Regions from separate parts of the Ensifer sp. EB106-03-01-XG145 genome, predicted to be linked through region 1. Evidence: riboswitches for the same ligand, from Rfam matches in the RefSeq annotation. Region 1 holds a riboswitch; each other region holds the start of a gene.
What was found. Region 1 has a riboswitch for cobalamin ahead of AC3WWH_RS28265 (DUF1636 family protein). Riboswitches for the same ligand answer to the same signal wherever they lie in the genome.

Region 1 (4,543 bases):
CGGCGACGCCGGCAAGCACCAGGCGATCGGCACTGGTGCCTAGAGCGCGGGAAACGAAAGCGACCAGCACGGTTGCCAGCAGCGCGCCGCCAAAGGCAAAGAGCGGCACCGTGAGAAGACCGAGGATCATTCCGGTGTGGAGCAGTGCGACGATCGCCCCGAGCGCGCCGCCCGAGGAGACGCCGAGCAGATGCGGATCGGCAAGCGGATTGCGCGTGACCGATTGCAGCACGGCGCCTGTCAGCGCCAATCCGGCGCCGACAAGCCCCGCCAGCATGACCCGCGGCAGGCGCACGTCCCAGACGATGCTTTCGCGCCCCGCCGACCAGAAGGCCTCGACGCTGCCGGGCGCGAGCTTGCTTGCGACGATCGACCAGACGGTGGTGACCGGGATCGGCGCCGAGCCGAGCGACACGCCCGCGGTCACGGTCAGGAGAAGCAGCAGCAACGCCGCAAACACCCCGACCCCGCCGCGGATCACCCGAACGGGAACAACCCGCGAAACGGCAGCGGGACCAGGCGACGTATCCTCAGCCAGCATCGGTTACAGGCCCTCGCCGTGAAAGACCTTGGCGAGCCGGGCGATGGCGTCGATGTTGCGCGGCCCCGGCGTCGCCTCGACATAATCGAGCACCACGAAGCGGTCGTTTTTCACCGCATCGATAGTGGCGAAGGCCGGATTGTTCTTCATGAAGGCGATCTTGTCCTCGGCTTTCACCTCGCCGTAGTTGACGATCACCACGACCTCCGGATTGCGATCGATCACCGGCTCCCAGGAGACCTCCACCCAGCTCTTGTCGACGTCGTCCATGATGTTGGCGCCACCGGCCGCCTCGATCATCGCCGTCGGGATGCCGAAGCGGCCTGATGTGAAAGGCTTTTCCTCGCCGGAATCATAGACGAAGACGCGGGTCGGCTTTTCGCGGCCGGCATTTGCCTCGGTGATTTCGGCCAGTTGCCGGCGGTAGCCGTCGACCAGCGCCTCGGCGCGATCCTCGACGCCGAAGATGCGACCGAGATTGAGAAGATCGACGAACGTATCGTCCATAGTCGGCTTCTCTTTGGCCATGACGTGGATGCAGGACTCGGTCAGCTCATAGACGCCGATCTTGAACGGCGCCAAGGTCTCGGGCGTCACCTCGCCGCCGACCTTCATGCCGTAGTTCCAGCCGGCGAAGAAGAAATCGGCGTCGGCGTTGAGGAGCACTTCCTTGGTCGGATATTTTTCCGCAAGCTCCGGCAGTTCCTTCACACCTTCGCGCAGCTTTTCATCCAGCGTCTTCCAGCCGGAAACGCCGGTGTAGCCGACCATGTGGTCCTGCAGCTTCAGCGCCAGCATCATCTCGATCAGATTGACGTCGTTGGCGATCGCCCGCTTCGGCGCAGCATCGAAGGTCACCTCGCGGTTGCAGCTCTTGACGGTAACCGGATAGGCGAGCGCCGGCACAGCAGTGGCGATGAGAAACAGGAAGGCAGAGGAGGCAATGTTGATCTTCATGAAATGGATCCCTGTCGAGGAAGTGAAAAGGAGAAACGGGCGGTGCCGGCAACGGCGGTGCTGTGGGCGGTGGCGGTGACACCGAAGGCGGAGGACAGCGCCCGCGGGCTCAGCACCGCGTCGGGTGTGCCAAAGGCGATGAGCCGCCCCGCCGTCACGATCGCCACGTCAGTCGCGAATTCGGCGGCGAGATTGATGTCGTGCAGCGTCGATACGATCGTCAGCTTCAACGTCTGCAACAGCTCGAGGATTTCGAGCTGGTGGCGGATGTCGAGATGGTTGGTCGGCTCATCGAGGATGATGATGCGCGGCTCCTGGGCAAGCGCCCGGGCAATCAGCACCCGCTGTTTCTCGCCGCCCGAGAGCGTCGAGAACTGGCGGCCGGCCAGATGGGCGAGATCGAGATGGGAGAGTGCATGCTGCACCCGCTCGCGGTCGGTGTCCGTCCAGCCGTTGAGCCCCTCCCGCTGCGGGATGCGGCCCATCATCACCACGTCGCGCACGCTGAAGGGAAAATCGCCGGGCATTTCCTGAAGCACGACGGCGATCGTTTTCGCCGCTTCGCGCGCCGAAATCGACCACAGGTCGACGCCGTCGACCTCGATGCGGCCCGCATTCGGCTGCACCGCCCGGTAAAGGCAGCGTAAGAGCGAGGTCTTGCCGGCCCCGTTCGGCCCGAGGATCGCAAGCCGGCTGCCCGCCTCGATCGCGAAGTCCATGTCGTCGACCAGGGTCAGCCCCGGGCGCGGCCCCCAGCAAAGCCCCTTAACGCGAAGGGCGGCTCCTGTTGCGGTGCAGGTCATGGTCTGATCCCACCCCGGCAGCGCCACGCGTCCATCCCCGACGCACCAAACGCGCTTGAGCGCATGCGTGTCGCGCTCATTGGAAATGGCCCGCAACGTCTTCGGAGACGAGCATGGCCGCCGGGATGCGGGCGAGCGTCTTGCCCTTCAGCCCGCGCGGCCGTTCGGCAGCCCGCGTCATGCCGTCGCCGCGCTCCACATAGGTGGCGGCAAAACGGACGAGATCGTCGATGTCCTCTTCCGGCGAAATGTCGCCAAAGAGATAGGTCGCCTTGCCCGTCGCCTGGAAGGCGATGGTGCAGGGGCGCGTGCATGCCGCCATGCAGACCGTGCCGGCAATCGAGAAATCACGATCGAGCGGCGCGCCGAGGGCGGCAATGCTGCGGTTAAGACGCTTTATCAGCTCGGCGCCCGGCATGCAGGGGCCGCCGGTAAAACGGCAATCGGTGCAGACCGTTATCTTATGCTGTCGGGAAGTCGGCTCAGCCATTTTCTCTCTCCGCCGGACTGACGGCAAGAGATGGCGAAGCGGCAGGATGACGGATGACCGTCGCGCGAAAGCCAGTTCTTTTCCATCGGAACACCCCGTCCGTTGTGGTTGATCGGTTCGATGGCAGGTCTCCTGGCTCGCGGGTCGCGGCGCATCCACGTCTTCCCGGCCTTTGGCCAGTGACATGGTGTGAATGCGCTGTCCGCTCACAGTTGCGGGGGCAGCCACGGTTTCGGTCCCGTCAGGGTCGTCCGTTCCGTGTTCCCTTTTCAGCCGCTTCCGCATTGTCGCGGACGCAGCACCATCGCGCTCTTCCTCGCATGAATCGGCAGCGGATACAACCGATGGGGTCGGGCGGCCGGGATCTATCAACATGCGGCGTTTCGTCATGCACTGACTGTTATAAAATAACATAACAACAATCAACAAGGAAATGATCCTAAGGCAGCCTGCCGGCCGCTGCGGGCGAGAGCCTCGCCTGACGGCGACGACCGGCGTATCCTTGCTCCTTGGCTTGTCGGGAAAGGAGCTCTGCCATGGCTGCCTATTTGATCGCCGATGTCGATATCACCGATGCAGCGACCTTCGAGGAATACAAAAGAGAGGTGCCGGCGACGGAGGCCCGCTATGGCGGGCGTTATCTCGGCCGCGGTGGCGCAACCCGGGTGCTTGAAGGCGACTGGGAACCGCACCGGCTCGTCATCCTCGAGTTCCCGGACATGCAAGCCTTGCTCTCCTGGTACCAATCACCGGAGTATCAGCGCCTGAAGACGATCCGTGAGCGCTGTGCCAGGACACGGATCATAGCACTCGAAGGCGTCGCCATCTGAAGCGGAGCGCAAGACTGGCCGCAATTGCCGGCCTTGCTCGTGAAACGAACGGATGAGCGCCCCCGTCACTTCAAGCTTCGCGGCGCGCGGATGAAGCAACTGCGGGGCATGTGCTCCGGGTCCATCGACATGCGGCGTTTCGTCATGTCCATCCGTTATGCGATAACATAAAAATACAACGCCAGAGTTGAATAGCCGGCGAAATCCGCCGTAGTGGGACCGTGTGCCTTCATCGGGACCGGCGCGCCGCCGCCCTCCCGAACTTGCCTTCGCACGACCGCCCGACCCGACGCTTTCGGACCGATGCCGCGCAGCGCTCATCAGCCCCCACTGGGCGCAAAAGCCAGAAATTTAACGTACGTTACGCTCACGTAACCCCAAGGCCGTTGAGAAAATCAGCAGCCGAAGCGACAATTGCCAAAGCTAGGATTGGGCATCGACAAGCCACCGATAAAATCAACTTAGCCGCGCAAGTCCCGAAATGAAGTGATGGCAACGCAACTTTCTACAGGGGATGGCAGTGAATCCAATTGACTTCTTCGTCGAGACGCTTCGGACCTATCCGCCGGTCGCCGTCTTCCTCGCCCTCGGCATCGGTTTCCTGATCGGGCCCATCAAGGTCGCGGGGTTCAATCTCGGAAACGTCACCGCTACGCTTCTGGCGGGTGTTCTCATCGGGCAGCTGGGCATCCAGGTTTCCGGTGATCTGAAGTCCACCTTGTTCCTGATCTTCCTGTTCGCCGTCGGCTACGGTGTCGGCCCGCAATTCGTGCGCGGCTTGAGCACCGATGGGCCGAAACAGATCGCGTTTGCGCTGTCTGTCCTGGTGCTGTGCCTCATCGTTCCCTATCTCTGCGCGCTGATCGCTGGGCTTCCGCTTGGCTACGGCGCCGGCATGTATGCCGGCTCGCAGACGATCTCG
Region 2 (4,543 bases), on a different contig from region 1:
GCCAAACCTATGTGCCGGGTTATCTGGCGCTCAATCGGCCGGAGTTCCGGGCCTATTTCGACGAGCACCATGTCCAGCTCCCGCTCGAAAAGGGCGATGTCGTCTTCTTCAATCCGGCGCTCTTCCACGCCGCCGGCAACAACCGCTCCACCGACATCCGCCGCGTGGCGAACCTGCTGCAGGTGTCCTCGGCCTTTGGCCGGGCGATGGAAACGGTCGATCGGCTGACGATGAGCGCGACGCTCTACCCGGCCTTGAAGGCGTTGCTGGCGAAGGGCAAGCTGACCGATGCGGAAGCGGCCAATGCCATCGCGTCCTGCGCCGAGGGCTATTCCTTCCCAACCAATCTCGACCGCGACCCGCCGCTTGGCGGGCTGGCGCCGAAGACCCAGGCGCAGTTGATGCGCGAGGCACTGACCGCAGGAACGAGCGAGCAGGATTTTCAGGCCGCACTCGACGCGCAGGCGAAGCGCAAGCTGAGCTGACGGTCCGACAGCACATCCGACAGGCTCCCGGAGCGTTTCGCCCGGGGCCGCACCTGTTTTACACGATCATCCGAGGGAGGAATTTCAATGAGCGGACAAATGGAAGGCAAGATCGCCATCGTCACCGGCGGCACGCAAGGGCTGGGCGCAACGATCGCCGGCCTATTCGCCGAACGCGGTGCGGCAGGCATCGTCATTTGTGGGCGCAACGCCGCAAAGGGAAAGGCGAAGGCCGAAGAAATCGGCAAGGCCAGCGGCGCGAAAGTGGTCTATGTCGAGGCCGATCTTGAAAAGGTTGACGACGCGCGCAAGGTCGTTGCCGCCTGCGATGCGGAGTTCGGCCGGGTCGATGCGCTGGTCAATGCCGCCGCTATCACCGATCGCGGCACGATCCTCGACACGACACCGGAACTGTTCGACCGCATGTTCGCCATCAACGTGCGGGCGCCGTTTTTCCTGATGCAGGAGACGGTGAAGGTGATGCGGCGTGAGCAAACGGAAGGCACCATCGTCAATATCGGGTCGATGTCGGCAATGGCCGGGCAGCCCTTCATTGCGGCCTATTGCTCGTCGAAAGGCGCTCTGGAGACGCTGACCAAGAACACTGCCTATGCGCTTCTGCGCAACCGCATCCGCGTCAACGGCCTGAATATCGGCTGGATGGCTTCCGAAGGCGAGGACCGCATCCAGCGCGAATTTCACGGCGCTGCCGCGGATTGGCTCGAAAAGGCGGCCGCCAGCCAACCCTTCGGCAGGCTCGTCGATCCGGCGGAGGTGGCGCGCGCCTGCGCCTATCTGTCTTCCGCGGAATCCGGGCTGATGACCGGATCGGTGATCTGCTTCGACCAGTCGGTCTGGGGCGGCTATGACGGTTCGCCGCATCCGGTGGCGCCGCTCTAGATCACGATGATTTTGGGTCGGATCGACCCAAAATCATAAACGTGATCGATCCTCAAAAGTTAGAGCGGAATGCGGGCGGAAAACCGCGCGCACTTTTCCTCATCCCGCTCTGACGGGCGCTTGTCTTTCCTTGGCGGCTGTGCCCTTATGACGCCGTCAGGTGCCCGCGCGAGCGGGAGAATCGGGAATCCGGTGTCATTCCGGAACGTGCCCAACGCTGTGACGGGGACGGTCGCCTCTAGAAGTGCCTTGAATTGATTCAAGGCTTTGCCACTGGATCCTCAATCGATCTGGGAAGGTGAGGCGACCGGTTGAACCGAAGTCAGAAGACCGGCCTGGCGAGATAGACCGAACCCCGCGCGGACGGCGGGAGGTTTTCGCATTGTTGGGGATCGAACGATGCTGACTGAACAGAAGGGCGGCCTTGCGGCTGCCGGTGCCTTTTCGCCGGACGAGCGGGAGGCCGTCTACCGCGCCATCGAAACACGCCGCGACGTGCGCGACGAATTCTTGGCCGAGCCTCTTCCCGACGATCTGGTGAAACGCCTGCTTGCCGCGGCGCACAGCGCGCCGTCGGTTGGCTTCATGCAGCCCTGGAATTTCGTACTGGTGCGGGGGGCAGAAACGCGCGAGCGCGTCTGGCAGGCGTTTCACCGCGCCAATGATGAGGCCGCCTTGATGTTCGAGGCAGAGCAGCAGGCCAAATACCGCTCGCTGAAGCTTGAAGGCATTCGCAAGGCACCGCTCAGCATCTGCGTCACCTGCGACCGCACACGCGGCGGCGCCGTCGTTCTCGGGCGGACGCACAATCCGCAGATGGATGTCTATTCGACGGTCTGTGCCGTGCAGAACCTGTGGCTTGCGGCGCGAGCCGAAGGCGTTGGCGTCGGCTGGGTCAGTATCTTTCACGAGGCGGAGATCAAGGCGATCCTCGGCATTCCCGATCATATCGAGATCGTCGCCTGGCTCTGCCTCGGTTATGTCGATCGCCTTTACCAGCAGCCCGAACTGGCGGTGAAGGGATGGCGGCAACGCCTGCCGCTGGAAGAACTGGTGTTTGAGGAAGGCTGGGGGAACTGCAGCGAGAGTTCCTAAAGCCCGTCGCGCAAAAGTGCGCAGCGATCGCGACGCGCTTTAAGGCGGCGCCGGGTTCAGTTCTGGACCGGTTGATAGGCCGGTCCCTTCGGGTGCTTCAGGTCGATCGAGGTTTCTTCCTGCGGCAGGAAGGTCGGACCGACGACGCGCACCTTGCTCTTGGACCGGTCGTAAGGCCTCTCCTCGGCCGGCGCCGTGGCGGTCGTGGTGTCCGCCGGCTTCTTGGTTTCGATCACGACGATGGATGACTGATCGTCGCCGATCTTGGTGCCGGTCGTTTTCGGTGAGGTTGCGGCAGTCTGCGGTATCTGGCAGCCGCACATGCCGGGCTTGCTGATGCCGCGTGTGCGATAGGCGAACGCATTGGGCATTTCGGTATAGGGTAACCCGGTCACGGCCGAGACCATCTGTTCGCTCTCTTCCGTGTTGATATCGTGGAAGTAGAGTTCGGTTTCGGCGCCAGGACAGCGCGCCCGGCAGGCCTGTTCGTCCCGCGGGAAGTCGGCCGGCGTCGCATCCGAGGAGATCGGGAAGAAAGCGCCGTCGCAGGTGCGCACGCACATGGTCCTGAGTGTTCCGCGATAGTAGCCATCCTGCGGCGCATAGCCGTCTTCGCCATGCCCGAGCATCGGCCCGTAGGCGTCGTCAGGTGGCAGGTCGGCAATGATGTTGCGGTGCGTTTCGGGCTCTTCGGGCTCGACGCTCGCGAATTCTTCGCTGTCGCTGTAGCAGCCGTTGATTTCAAGCGCGGCAAGGATACGGCGGCGACTGTCTTCGCTGCCGCCGGCGACGATCTGCTCGCGCTCCGACTTCAGCATGCGCAGATTGTCTTCCATCTCGGCTATGAGGCTGTCGAGCTCCCCGCAGCTGTCGGGGTCGCCGCCATCGAAGGTGACGACGCTGCCGCCACCGCAGCCCGCGCGGCGGCGGTCGTTCTTCGCCCGGCGCAGCTCGATATTCTGTCGTGAGATGGCGCTGGCATAGTCCCGGGCATCCGCAGTGGTGGCGACCATGTCGGGCAGTTGCGCAAGCCGGGTATTCAGCCGGTCGCACACGGTCGATGCCAGCGAAGGATCGGCACCGACCAGGGCCAGCGGCACAAGCACCACAGCGACGTGTTTCAAGCGCGGGAACACGGGCGAAGTCTCTTCCTGATGCCGCATGATGCCGGCCTTCTGATATGGGCGGCTGCCAGCGGCAATTCCTGTTTCACCTCCATCATAGAGCTTGTCGGTGATCGTGCAACGACAAGCGGCGGTTTGCGTTAACGGCTCCGGCCGGCGATGGCATTCAAGCGGCGCGGGCGGTTTCGAGCGACATCGGGCGTTCGAGAACGGTGCCTTCGATGGCGGCAATGGCCTTCATGCGCTGAAGCAGGTCGTTAGTCACTTCCCAGGCGACGGCAACGGCGAAGACCGAGCCGATGCGATGGGGTTCGGCAATGCGCTCGCCCGGGCATCCCATGCGGCGGAACATGCGCTCCAGGAACACGTCGGTGACCGTGACGATGTGGCTGATGCCGGAGGCGAGACCGAGTTCGCCGACACCGCACATCAACTCGGCGGCGGCGATCGTCACCTGATTGGAGGCGCGGTCCTGCGAAATCTCGGGCTCGATGCAGAAGCGGCTCGATTCCCACACCGAGGCGCTGCGGATTTCCGGATTGTCGCCGAGCAGGATCGGGAAGGTATCGTCCAGCATGTTGGGGCCGAGCGTCGGCAGCAGCCTCAGCGAGCCACGCAGCCGGCCGTCGGGAGCGTAGGATAGCACGTAGAGCGGGTTCGCCGTGTCGTAGTTGTCGATTTCCCATGCGCCGTCCGTCTGAACGTCCCACTTCAGGAAGTCGTGGAAGACGCGCTTGCGCAGCCGGAACATGTCGTCGACGGCCTGCGGGTGCTGTGCTCGGGTCTTTCCGTTCAGGATCCTGATCATCTTTTTCTCCATCCTTGTCTTGGGATGGGCGGATGCTGTCAGGCTGGCGGCGGTCGCGTAACTGTCGGTAGTGACAGTTTAAATCAGCGATATTTCCCACTAGATTTCGAGGGGTTTTGGGAGGGCATTGG
Region 3 (4,543 bases), on a different contig from region 1:
CTTGGCCGCCTGAACCTCACCATCATCGCCGGCACCGGCGCGCACGGCGATCTCTTCCGCGGCAGGTGCTGCCGCCGGCTGGAAGCTCTCCTCGTGATAGCGGGCCATGTCGAAGCCGGCTGCCTTCAGCATCTCGCGCACACCGCGCATGAACGGTTCCGGACCGCAGCAGAACACCGTGCGCTCCTGGAAGTCGGGAGCGAGCAACGGTAGCTTGGCACCGTCGATGCGGCCGCGCAGGCCATGCCAGCCGTGACGCGCCTCGTGCCCCTCGACGATGAAGCCGAGGTTCAGCCCGGACATCTGTGTCGCCAGAACCTCGAGCTCCGAGCGAAACAGAAGGTCGTCCGGCCGGCGAGCACAGGAGATGAAGGTGACATCGGTCTCCGGCACGCAGTCGGCCATCCAGCGCGTCATCGACATCATCGGGGTGATGCCGGATCCGGCGGAGATAAACAGGTACTTTTCGCCGGGATGACGGACGAAGCTGAAATCTCCGAGCGGTCCAAAAGCCCGGAGCTTCATGCCCGGCTTCAGGTGATCGAACATCCAGCGGGTGCCGACGCTGTCGGCCTGCGCCTTCACCGTGACGGCAATTGACAGCGGTCGCGATGGCGTCGACGACAGGGTGTAGGTGCGCATGACCGGTTCGTCGGCGACCGGCAATTCGAGGGTGACGAACTGGCCGGGCAGATAACGAAACCAGGCGGGCTTCTCCGCACGGAAGGTGAAGGTCATGACATCGGCGGTTTCGACAACCGCCGATGTGCATTCGAGCATCTGCTGCCGGTCGATCCAGACATGCAGTTCGTCGAAATGATGGAAGGAGGACGCCATCTGCATGTCAGGCGACCTTTGAGAGCGGAGCCGCATCGCCCTGCAGGCGCTGCTCCATGAACTTGCAGTACCATTCGACGAACTGCATCACGCCACCCTCGTGCTCCGGCGAATACGGACCGGGCTCATAGGCCGGCGAGCGGATGCCGAAGGCATTTTCCTCGACGATCTGGCGATCCTGGTCGTTGGTCTCGGTCCAGACATGAGTCAGATCCTCGAGCGTGTAGTCGACACCTTCGACCGCGTCCTTGTGGACCAGCCACTTCGTTGTCACCTGCGTGAGTTCCGGCCCCAGCGGCAACACGCGGAAGGTGATGGCGTGATCCGAAAGCACGTGGTTCCAGGTCGTGGGGTAATGGAACATCAGGAGCGTGCCGATCTGCTTCTGCCTGACATCGGCCGACAGCGCCCTTTTTACGGCGGGCGCACCCGACATGGTGTAGCTTTCGGCATTATCGACCAGCGGCATGCGCGCGGCGCGGAACTGGCCGGTCGGCGACATCCGGAACTCGCTCGGCAGGCCCTCGGCCTCGCACTTCGCCCAATGGGCGGCAATCACCGGATCGTCCTTGGCGCCCTGCACCCCGGTCGCGGTCGGCGCTTCCGGATAGGTCCGGCAGAGTTCGGGGTGATTGGCGGCGCAGTGGTAGCACTCGCGGTTGTTCTCCCAGACGAGCTTCCAGTTGCCCTTTTCGATGATGGTGCTTTCGAAGGCGACCTTGGTCTCTCCCAGCCGGTGCGGCGCGAGGTAGGGGAATGCCAGCTCGCGGAAGGCGGCGAAATCCGCCGGCGTCTCCGACAGGTTGATGAAGATGTAGCCGCCGACCGTTTCGCAATGGATCTGCTTCAGGCTGTGGGCTGCCTTGTCGAAGTCTTCGCCCATCTGGCGTGCGAAGAGCAGCGAGCCGTCGAGCTCGTAGGTCCATTGATGATAGGGACAGACGAGCTTTGCCGAAGAGCCCTTGTGCTGCGTGCAGACGCGGGAGCCGCGGTGGCGGCAGGAGTTGTGGAGCGCGCGGATCGTGCCCTGGCGATCGCGGGTGATGACGACCGGATAGTCGCCGACCTGGACGGTGAAATAGTTGCCGGCCCGCGGGATTTCGCAATCGTGGCCGATGAACAGCCAATCCCGATACCAGATGTTTTCCAGGTCCTGCCGGTAATAGTCGGGGTCGATGTAGAAGGCCCGATCGAGGCTGTAGCCGTCACGCCGGCCCTTCAGCTTGCGAAGCATATCGGTCTTGGTATCCATGTCCTGTCCTCATGCGCCATGTTTCGGAGAGGCAGGACAGGAACCCGCATGGGCGCACGCCCATGCGTTTTAGGCTCCGATCCGGCTGCCCGCCGCAACCCGTTACGGTTATGTCTGTCAAGGCTGGTTTCCGGGCTCAGGAGCCGTCCTTCGAAGGACCAGCCCGGCGCCTTCCCGGACGGAAAACCGTCCAGTGGCCTTTTGCCGAGGCTTTCGCTCCACCACCGTTGCGGGGGCAGCGCCGGGATTTGACCGGCTTCCCAATTCTCCGCCTTCCCCTTTGGAAGACGACACCTTGAGTAAGGATATGTAAGCGCGGAAGGCGCCTCGGCAGGCGCCGGATAGCGACATTCAATTCCAGAATGACGACACGATCGAAACCGCCTTTTGGAAACGGATGCGAGAATTTTTCACTTTATAAACATATAGATAGATCAAAAATTGGGCAGATGCCGGCTTTTGTGACTGACATGACGCAGACACAGGAAGGCTTCGCCCGTTTGCGACATTCCCATGAATGTGCAGGGGCATCTTCCGCGAACGAAAGGAAATCCTTCATTAACCATAAGCCACTAGGCTTGCCGGCGGACGAAGATGTCCGGCAGGCAGACGGCGCACTGACGATCATGGCAAAGTTCAGATATTACGACGCTGCGGCCGAGAAGCCGCCGGCGGTCATGCCGAAGACGGCCGTGCACACCGAGTTTCTGCGCACCGGCAGGATCAACCGCCGGCAATGGCTGCCGAGCGAGCGACGGTATCTGAGCTACGAAGAAGTCGCGGACAGGACCGGCAAGAAGCTCGCGACCGCCGGTGACACGACGCACAAGCGGATCAACGGCTTTCATGCCTCGATCCAGTTTCCCAAGCTGATTTTTCACCGCACGCTCGTCGGCAAGCCGCATCTCGGCTATTGCCATGTGACGGCGGCGCGGACGGCGGTCACGCCTTCCAAGGACATCAACTGGTCGTTCTACTTCGCCAATTTCTTCAGCGACCTTGGTGATGAGACGCATTTCTTCGACCGTATCCAGAGCGGCTATTCCCGCATGTATTTCGCGGTCGCGATCGAGCCGAACGCCGAAGACGGACAGATGGTCATCAACCGCAACGTCCGCGACAACGGGCTCCTCTTCCGCACGGACGACCCCAAGGTTGCTCTCAAGAACGTGCTGATGCTGGGTGCCCGGGACTCCGCGCTGCGCCGCATTATCCGCAGTCTCTGAGGCAGCAACCGAACGCCCCCAAAAAAATCGTTCTGTTTTCCCGGCACGTCCGTTAAGGAAGCGTCGGAAAGGAAACGGCATGGCAGAGATCATCGACACAGGCAGGGAACCGGACCGCGCGATCGAACGCGCCTGCGCCGTTCTTGCCGAAGGCGAACCGGTCGCGATTCCCACCGAAACCGTCTATGGCCTTGCCGCCGACGCCACCAATCCCGATGCGATCAGCCGCATCTACGAGATGAAGGGCCGGCCGCGCTTCAATCCGCTGATCTCGCATGTCTCCGACATGGCGATGGCCGAGGCCCATGTGCGCTTCGACCCGATTTCCCGACGCCTGGCGGAAACCTTCTGGCCCGGACCCCTGACGCTGATCTTGCCGCAGCGGCCCGATAGCAGCGTGCATGCGCTGGCCTCGGCCGGCCTCGACACGCTTGGCATCCGCATGCCCGACGGCTTTTCGCGCCGGGTGATCGCCCGCTTCGGGCGGCCGCTCGCAGCGCCCAGCGCCAACACCTCGGGCAAGATCAGCCCGACCAGTGCGGTCCATGTCGATGCGGATCTCGGCGAAAAGCTGAAACTGATCCTCGACGCAGGCCCGGCCGAAATCGGCTTGGAGTCCACGATCATCAAGGTCGATGGCGACGAGATCCGGCTGCTCCGCCCCGGCGGCCTCGATGCCGCAGAAATCGAGCGCCTGCTCGATCGTCCGGTGATCCGACCGGAAACGGCGGGAGCAACGATCGAGGCGCCGGGCATGCTGGCCTCCCACTACGCGCCCGGCGCGGCCGTCAGGCTCGATGTTGCCGATGTGCGTGCGGGCGAGGCCTTGATCCGCTACGGCGGCGGCCGGATCGCCGGCGAGGAACAGGCGGCCATCGTTCTCGATCTCAGCCCGACCGGAAATCTTCACGAAGCGGCAGCCAATCTCTTCGACTACATGAAGCGGGCCGACGCCAGCGGCGCTGCGACGATCGCCTTCGGGCCGATCCCTTCGGAAGGATTGGGAGAAGCGATCATCGACCGGCTGCAGCGTGCGGCGGCGCCGCGAGGGTGAGATCGCGTGCGGCTTCTCCTCCGCACCCCGCCCTCACCGGACGGCCGCGATTGCGGTTATGATCGCAGCCGATAGGAACCGAGGATCGTGTCTTCAGATCGACCGATCCGATAGCGCGCTCAAGCGCAGTGCGAAGGCAGACTCATGACGACCCTTCCCTCTCCTGAACTCATC
Region 4 (4,543 bases), on a different contig from region 1:
TCTCGTAGGCGTCCTGGTAATATTCGAGGTTGTCGTTGGTCATGAAGGCGGCCGGATAGTAGACGCGGCCAATCTTGCCTTCCTTGCGGATCTCGATCTTCGAGACGATCGGGTGGATAGAGGAGGTCGAGTGGTTGATGTAGGAGATCGAGCCCGTCGGCGGCACCGCCTGGAGGTTCTGGTTGTAGAGACCACCTTGCATGACCGCCTGCTTCAGTTCCAGCCAGTCTTCCTGCGTCGGGATGGAAATGCCGGCCGCTTCGAACAGGGCCTTTACCTTTTCGGTCGCTGGCAACCATTTGGCCCCGGTGTATTTGTCGAAATATTCGCCGGACGCATATTTCGAGTTCTCGAAGCCCTTGAAGGTCACGCCCTTCTCGACCGCCAGCCGGTTGGATGCGCGGATGGCGTGATAGGTCACCGTGTAGAAATAGATGTTGGTGAAATCGATGCCTTCCTCGGAGCCGTAGAAGACGCGCTCGCGGGCGAGGTAGCCGTGCAGGTTCATCTGGCCAAGGCCGATCGCATGGCTGTCGTCATTGCCCTTCTCGATCGAAGGCACGGAAGAGATGTGGCTCATTTCGGAGACGGCGGTGAGCGCGCGGATCGAGGTCTCGATCGTCTGGCCGAAATCCGGACTGTCCATCGCCGCGGCAATGTTCAGCGAGCCTAGATTACAAGAGATATCCTTGCCCATCTTTGCGTAGGAGAGGTCGTCGTTGAATTCGCTCGCCTCGCTCACCTGCAGGATTTCCGAGCAGAGGTTGCTCATGGTGATGCGCCCGGCGATCGGGTTCGCCCGGTTCACCGTGTCCTCGAACATGATGTAGGGGTATCCGCTCTCGAACTGGATTTCGGCAATGATCTGGAAGAAATCGCGCGCCTTGATCTTCCGCTTGCGGATACGAGCATCCTCGACCATCTCGCGGTACTTCTCCGTCACCGAAATTTCGGTCAGCGGCACGCCGTAGACGCGCTCCACGTCATAGGGCGAGAACAGATACATGTCCTCGTTGTTGCGGGCGAGCTCGAAGGTGATGTCCGGGATGACGACGCCGAGCGACAGCGTCTTGATACGGATCTTCTCGTCGGCATTTTCCCGCTTGGTATCGAGGAAGCGCATGATATCCGGGTGGTGGGCATGCAGATAGACAGCACCTGCTCCCTGGCGGGCGCCAAGCTGGTTGGCATAGGAGAAGCTGTCTTCCAAGAGCTTCATCACCGGGATGATGCCGGAGGACTGGTTTTCGATCTGCTTGATCGGTGCGCCCATCTCTCTGATGTTGGTGAGCGACAGCGCCACGCCGCCGCCGCGCTTGGAGAGCTGCAACGCGGAATTAATCGCGCGGCCGATGCTTTCCATATTGTCCTCGACCCTAAGCAAGAAGCAGGAGACGAGCTCGCCGCGTTGCTTTTTGCCGGCATTGAGGAAGGTCGGCGTCGCCGGCTGGAAACGGCCGGAAATGATCTCGTCGACGAGATCGCGGGCAAGCTGTTCGTTCCCGCGCGCCAGCGTCATCGCCACCATACAGACGCGGTCTTCGTAGCGCTCCAGGTAGCGCTTTCCGTCAAAGGTCTTCAGCGTATAGGACGTGTAGTATTTGAACGCGCCGAGGAAAGTCGGGAAGCGGAACTTCTTCCCGTAAGCGTGGTCGTAGAGGTCGCGGACGAAGTTGAAGGAATACTGATCCAGCACCTGCTGTTCGTAGTAGCCCTCGGTCACCAGATAATCGAGCTTCTCCCTGAGGTTATGGAAGAAGACGGTGTTCTGGTTGACGTGCTGGAGGAAGTACTGCTTCGCCGCCAGCCGGTCCTTGTCGAGCTGGATGCGCCCCTCTTCATCATAGAGGTTCAGCATCGCGTTCAGCGCATGATAGTCGAGCGCTGCTTCCGTCGCCTTCAGGGGGCGTTCGAGTGTTGAGACGTCCAAAATCGTTCCATCCCGTTTCTGACATTGGCGACGTCCTCCTCGGTTCCGAGCAGCTCGAACCGGTAGAGGTAGGGCACCCGGCACTTGGCCGCGATGACGTCGCCGGCGATCCCGTAGGTCGCGCCGAAATTGCTGTTGCCCGCAGCAATCACGCCGCGGATGTGAGAGCGGTTGCCCGCATCGTTGAGGAAGCGGATCACCTGTTTCGGCACGGCGCCCCGGCCGTCGTCGCCGCAATAGGTGGGCACGACCAACACGAAGGGCTCGGAAACCGTAAGTGAAGCCTTACTTTCCTTGAGCGGTATGCGCGCTGCGCGAAGGCCGAGCTTTTCGACGAAGCGATGGGTGTTTTCCGAGCGGCTGGAAAAATAGACGATCAGGCCCACCGCCTGTCTCCTCTAGGAAAGCGCGCTGATCTTGTCGGGGCGAAAACCCGCCCAGTGTTCGGGGCCGGCGACGACGACGGGAAGCTGCATGTAGCCGAGGCCCTTGACCGTTTCGAGCGCGTCTTGGTCGATGGAGATATCAATGATCTCGTAGTTGACGCCCTGGCGATCGAGCGCCCGGTAGGTCGCGGTGCATTGGACGCAGGCGGGCTTGCTGTAGACGGTAACGTTCATTTCTTCCTCGTTTGGTCGGCTGGATGAGAGCATGAGAAGGCGCACGGACACGCAACCGCGATCCGGCGAAATGCAGGGCTGTCATGGCTGTGGCTCGCTCGGATCTGGACGCCCGGGCATGCCTCTTCGTCAGTTGCGCGGGAAACCGCGCCTCTTGATTGGCGAGCGATAGAATTTCAATGACGCGGACATGACTTCACCCCGAAGCTTTCGACAGGCTGCCGGGGAGATGTCGAGACGATCAGGCAGGCTCATCCTGCCGCACGCAACTCAACCTCTCCGGACACCCCGCCCGTGGACGTTTGTTGCTCGAGGCAGGTCTCCTGGCTCACGGGTCTCAGCTTCCATCCCGACCTTCCCGAGGCCTCATGCCTCAGTGGTCCAATTCCGGACAGTCGCTCGCCGTCTACAGTTGCGGGGGCAGCTACGGCATAGCCTGGCGAAAACTCGCCGACGCACCGTATTCCCGTCTTAGCTCTCAATCCCTGCGAATCGAGAGAACCTCGAACACTAGATATAGTAGTTCATCGCAAATCTGCGTCAATAGGTTCGAGGTGCCTGAAGCCGGGGAGAGAAGGTGATTTCTTTCGCCGTGTGGATAACAAGGAGTAAACCGCGGGATGCGGCGAAACCTGTGGGTGGAGAGCTTCTCGGCTTCGAGCCCGGCGCTTGCTCCGTTGCCGATCACTTGCGAAGAGGCTCCGGCACGCCGCTTTCAGAAACGCCACGCCGGATCGCTCTCGAATTCGGTCCGCGGGCTGGCAGGTGGCAGATCACGACAACTGCGCTGTCTCTTGCCTCTGCGTTCCGTCAATCGCAGAGCGACATGCTTACGTCTTTGTTTTCTCCGGGCTGGGCTCGAGGCGAAGCCCTTGCCATTTGCGGCGCGTCGCCGCAATCCCGCTCCGGCGAGGGCGGTGACTTGCGCGGATTGCCGTCCGTCGGCCAATGCCACGGATCGGCACCATCGTCGATGCGCGCCCGGACGGTCTCGTGATCCCGCGTGAGGCCGATATCCTTCAGCTGGAATTCGCTGAACGTATCGATGGCGATGGTCGGGTTGAGTGCGTTGCCGGCCCAGTTCAGGGCATGAAGGATCGTTGATCGCACTGCGCTAAGCATTGCTATCCTCTTTGTTTTTGCTGTTGTGTTCGCGAAAAAAAGTGAGGATTTTTGCTGCTTCGCGCAAAGCGATTTCTCGCATGCAGGCATAAAGAATGCTTATCTCAGAACCATGAGCAAGATTCCTCCCATGAGTGCCGTGCGCGCCTTCGAAGCGGCCGCCAGACATCTGAGCTTCACCCGCGCCGCCGACGAGCTCGGCATGACGCAGGCGGCGGTCAGCTACCAGATCCGGATCTTGGAGGAGCGCATCGGCACGCCGCTCTTCGTTCGTCTTCCGCGCGAGGTGAGGCTGACGGCGGCCGGGCGGCAACTGGCGCCGAAGGTGACCGAGGCGATCGATCTTCTCGGGGCTGCGTTTTCCGAGATCGCCGACATGACCGAGCACCACCTGCACATTTCCGTGCTACCGACCGTCGTCTCGAGCTGGCTCGGTCAGCGGCTCGCCTCGTTTCAGACGGCCCATCCGAACATCAGCATCCGGGTGCACATGTCGACCGAACTGATCGACTTCAAGCGTGATGCGATCGACCTCGTGGTGCGCAGCGGCAACGGCGACTGGCCCGGCAACGACGTGTTTCCGCTCTTCCCTATCGATTACATGCCGGTCTGCACACCGTCTTTCATGGAGAAACACCAGCTCAAGCATCCCTCGGACGTTCTGCGCGTACGGCGCTTCGGTAACGCCAGCTGGTGGCGGCGATGGATGATCGAAACCGGCGTGGAACCACCGGCGAGCAACGGCACCGAACTGATCTTCGACGTTCAGGCGATGGACGTCGCCACGACACTTGCGGATCACGGCATTGCCATCGCCGTCTCGACCTTCCTGCTGGAGGAACTCAGAAACGGCAAACTCATCCGGCCGTTT

Region 2: linked by a shared signal. The riboswitch ahead of bluB (5,6-dimethylbenzimidazole synthase) and the one ahead of AC3WWH_RS28265 (DUF1636 family protein) in region 1 are both predicted to bind cobalamin.
Region 3: linked by a shared signal. The riboswitch ahead of AC3WWH_RS04180 (aromatic ring-hydroxylating oxygenase subunit alpha) and the one ahead of AC3WWH_RS28265 (DUF1636 family protein) in region 1 are both predicted to bind cobalamin.
Region 4: linked by a shared signal. The riboswitch ahead of nrdH (glutaredoxin-like protein NrdH) and the one ahead of AC3WWH_RS28265 (DUF1636 family protein) in region 1 are both predicted to bind cobalamin.

What each region holds. Positions count from the first base shown of each region.
Region 1 covers NZ_JBYTEC010000018.1:51,834-56,376, reverse strand. Annotated here, with positions in the region: gene AC3WWH_RS28280 (FecCD family ABC transporter permease) at 1-541, opposite strand, end outside; gene AC3WWH_RS28275 (ABC transporter substrate-binding protein) at 545-1,498, opposite strand; gene AC3WWH_RS28270 (ABC transporter ATP-binding protein) at 1,495-2,301, opposite strand; gene AC3WWH_RS28265 (DUF1636 family protein) at 2,378-2,791, opposite strand; cobalamin riboswitch at 2,897-3,112, opposite strand; gene AC3WWH_RS28260 (DUF1330 domain-containing protein) at 3,328-3,621, shown strand; gene aspT (aspartate-alanine antiporter) at 4,142-4,543, shown strand, end outside.
Region 2 covers NZ_JBYTEC010000010.1:82,941-87,483, forward strand. Annotated here, with positions in the region: gene AC3WWH_RS22315 (phytanoyl-CoA dioxygenase family protein) at 1-485, shown strand, start outside; gene AC3WWH_RS22320 (SDR family oxidoreductase) at 573-1,385, shown strand; cobalamin riboswitch at 1,527-1,738, shown strand; gene bluB (5,6-dimethylbenzimidazole synthase) at 1,785-2,480, shown strand; gene AC3WWH_RS22330 (DUF2865 domain-containing protein) at 2,537-3,643, opposite strand; gene AC3WWH_RS22335 (acyl-homoserine-lactone synthase) at 3,771-4,412, opposite strand.
Region 3 covers NZ_JBYTEC010000001.1:864,370-868,912, reverse strand. Annotated here, with positions in the region: gene AC3WWH_RS04185 (FAD-binding oxidoreductase) at 1-843, opposite strand, end outside; gene AC3WWH_RS04180 (aromatic ring-hydroxylating oxygenase subunit alpha) at 845-2,089, opposite strand; cobalamin riboswitch at 2,194-2,402, opposite strand; gene AC3WWH_RS04175 (DUF6656 family protein) at 2,716-3,315, shown strand; gene AC3WWH_RS04170 (L-threonylcarbamoyladenylate synthase) at 3,395-4,369, shown strand; gene AC3WWH_RS04165 (FAD-binding oxidoreductase) at 4,514-4,543, shown strand, end outside.
Region 4 covers NZ_JBYTEC010000002.1:308,053-312,595, forward strand. Annotated here, with positions in the region: gene nrdE (class 1b ribonucleoside-diphosphate reductase subunit alpha) at 1-1,930, opposite strand, end outside; gene nrdI (class Ib ribonucleoside-diphosphate reductase assembly flavoprotein NrdI) at 1,900-2,316, opposite strand; gene nrdH (glutaredoxin-like protein NrdH) at 2,329-2,550, opposite strand; cobalamin riboswitch at 2,847-3,071, opposite strand; gene AC3WWH_RS10065 (hypothetical protein) at 3,361-3,672, opposite strand; gene AC3WWH_RS10070 (LysR substrate-binding domain-containing protein) at 3,803-4,543, shown strand, end outside.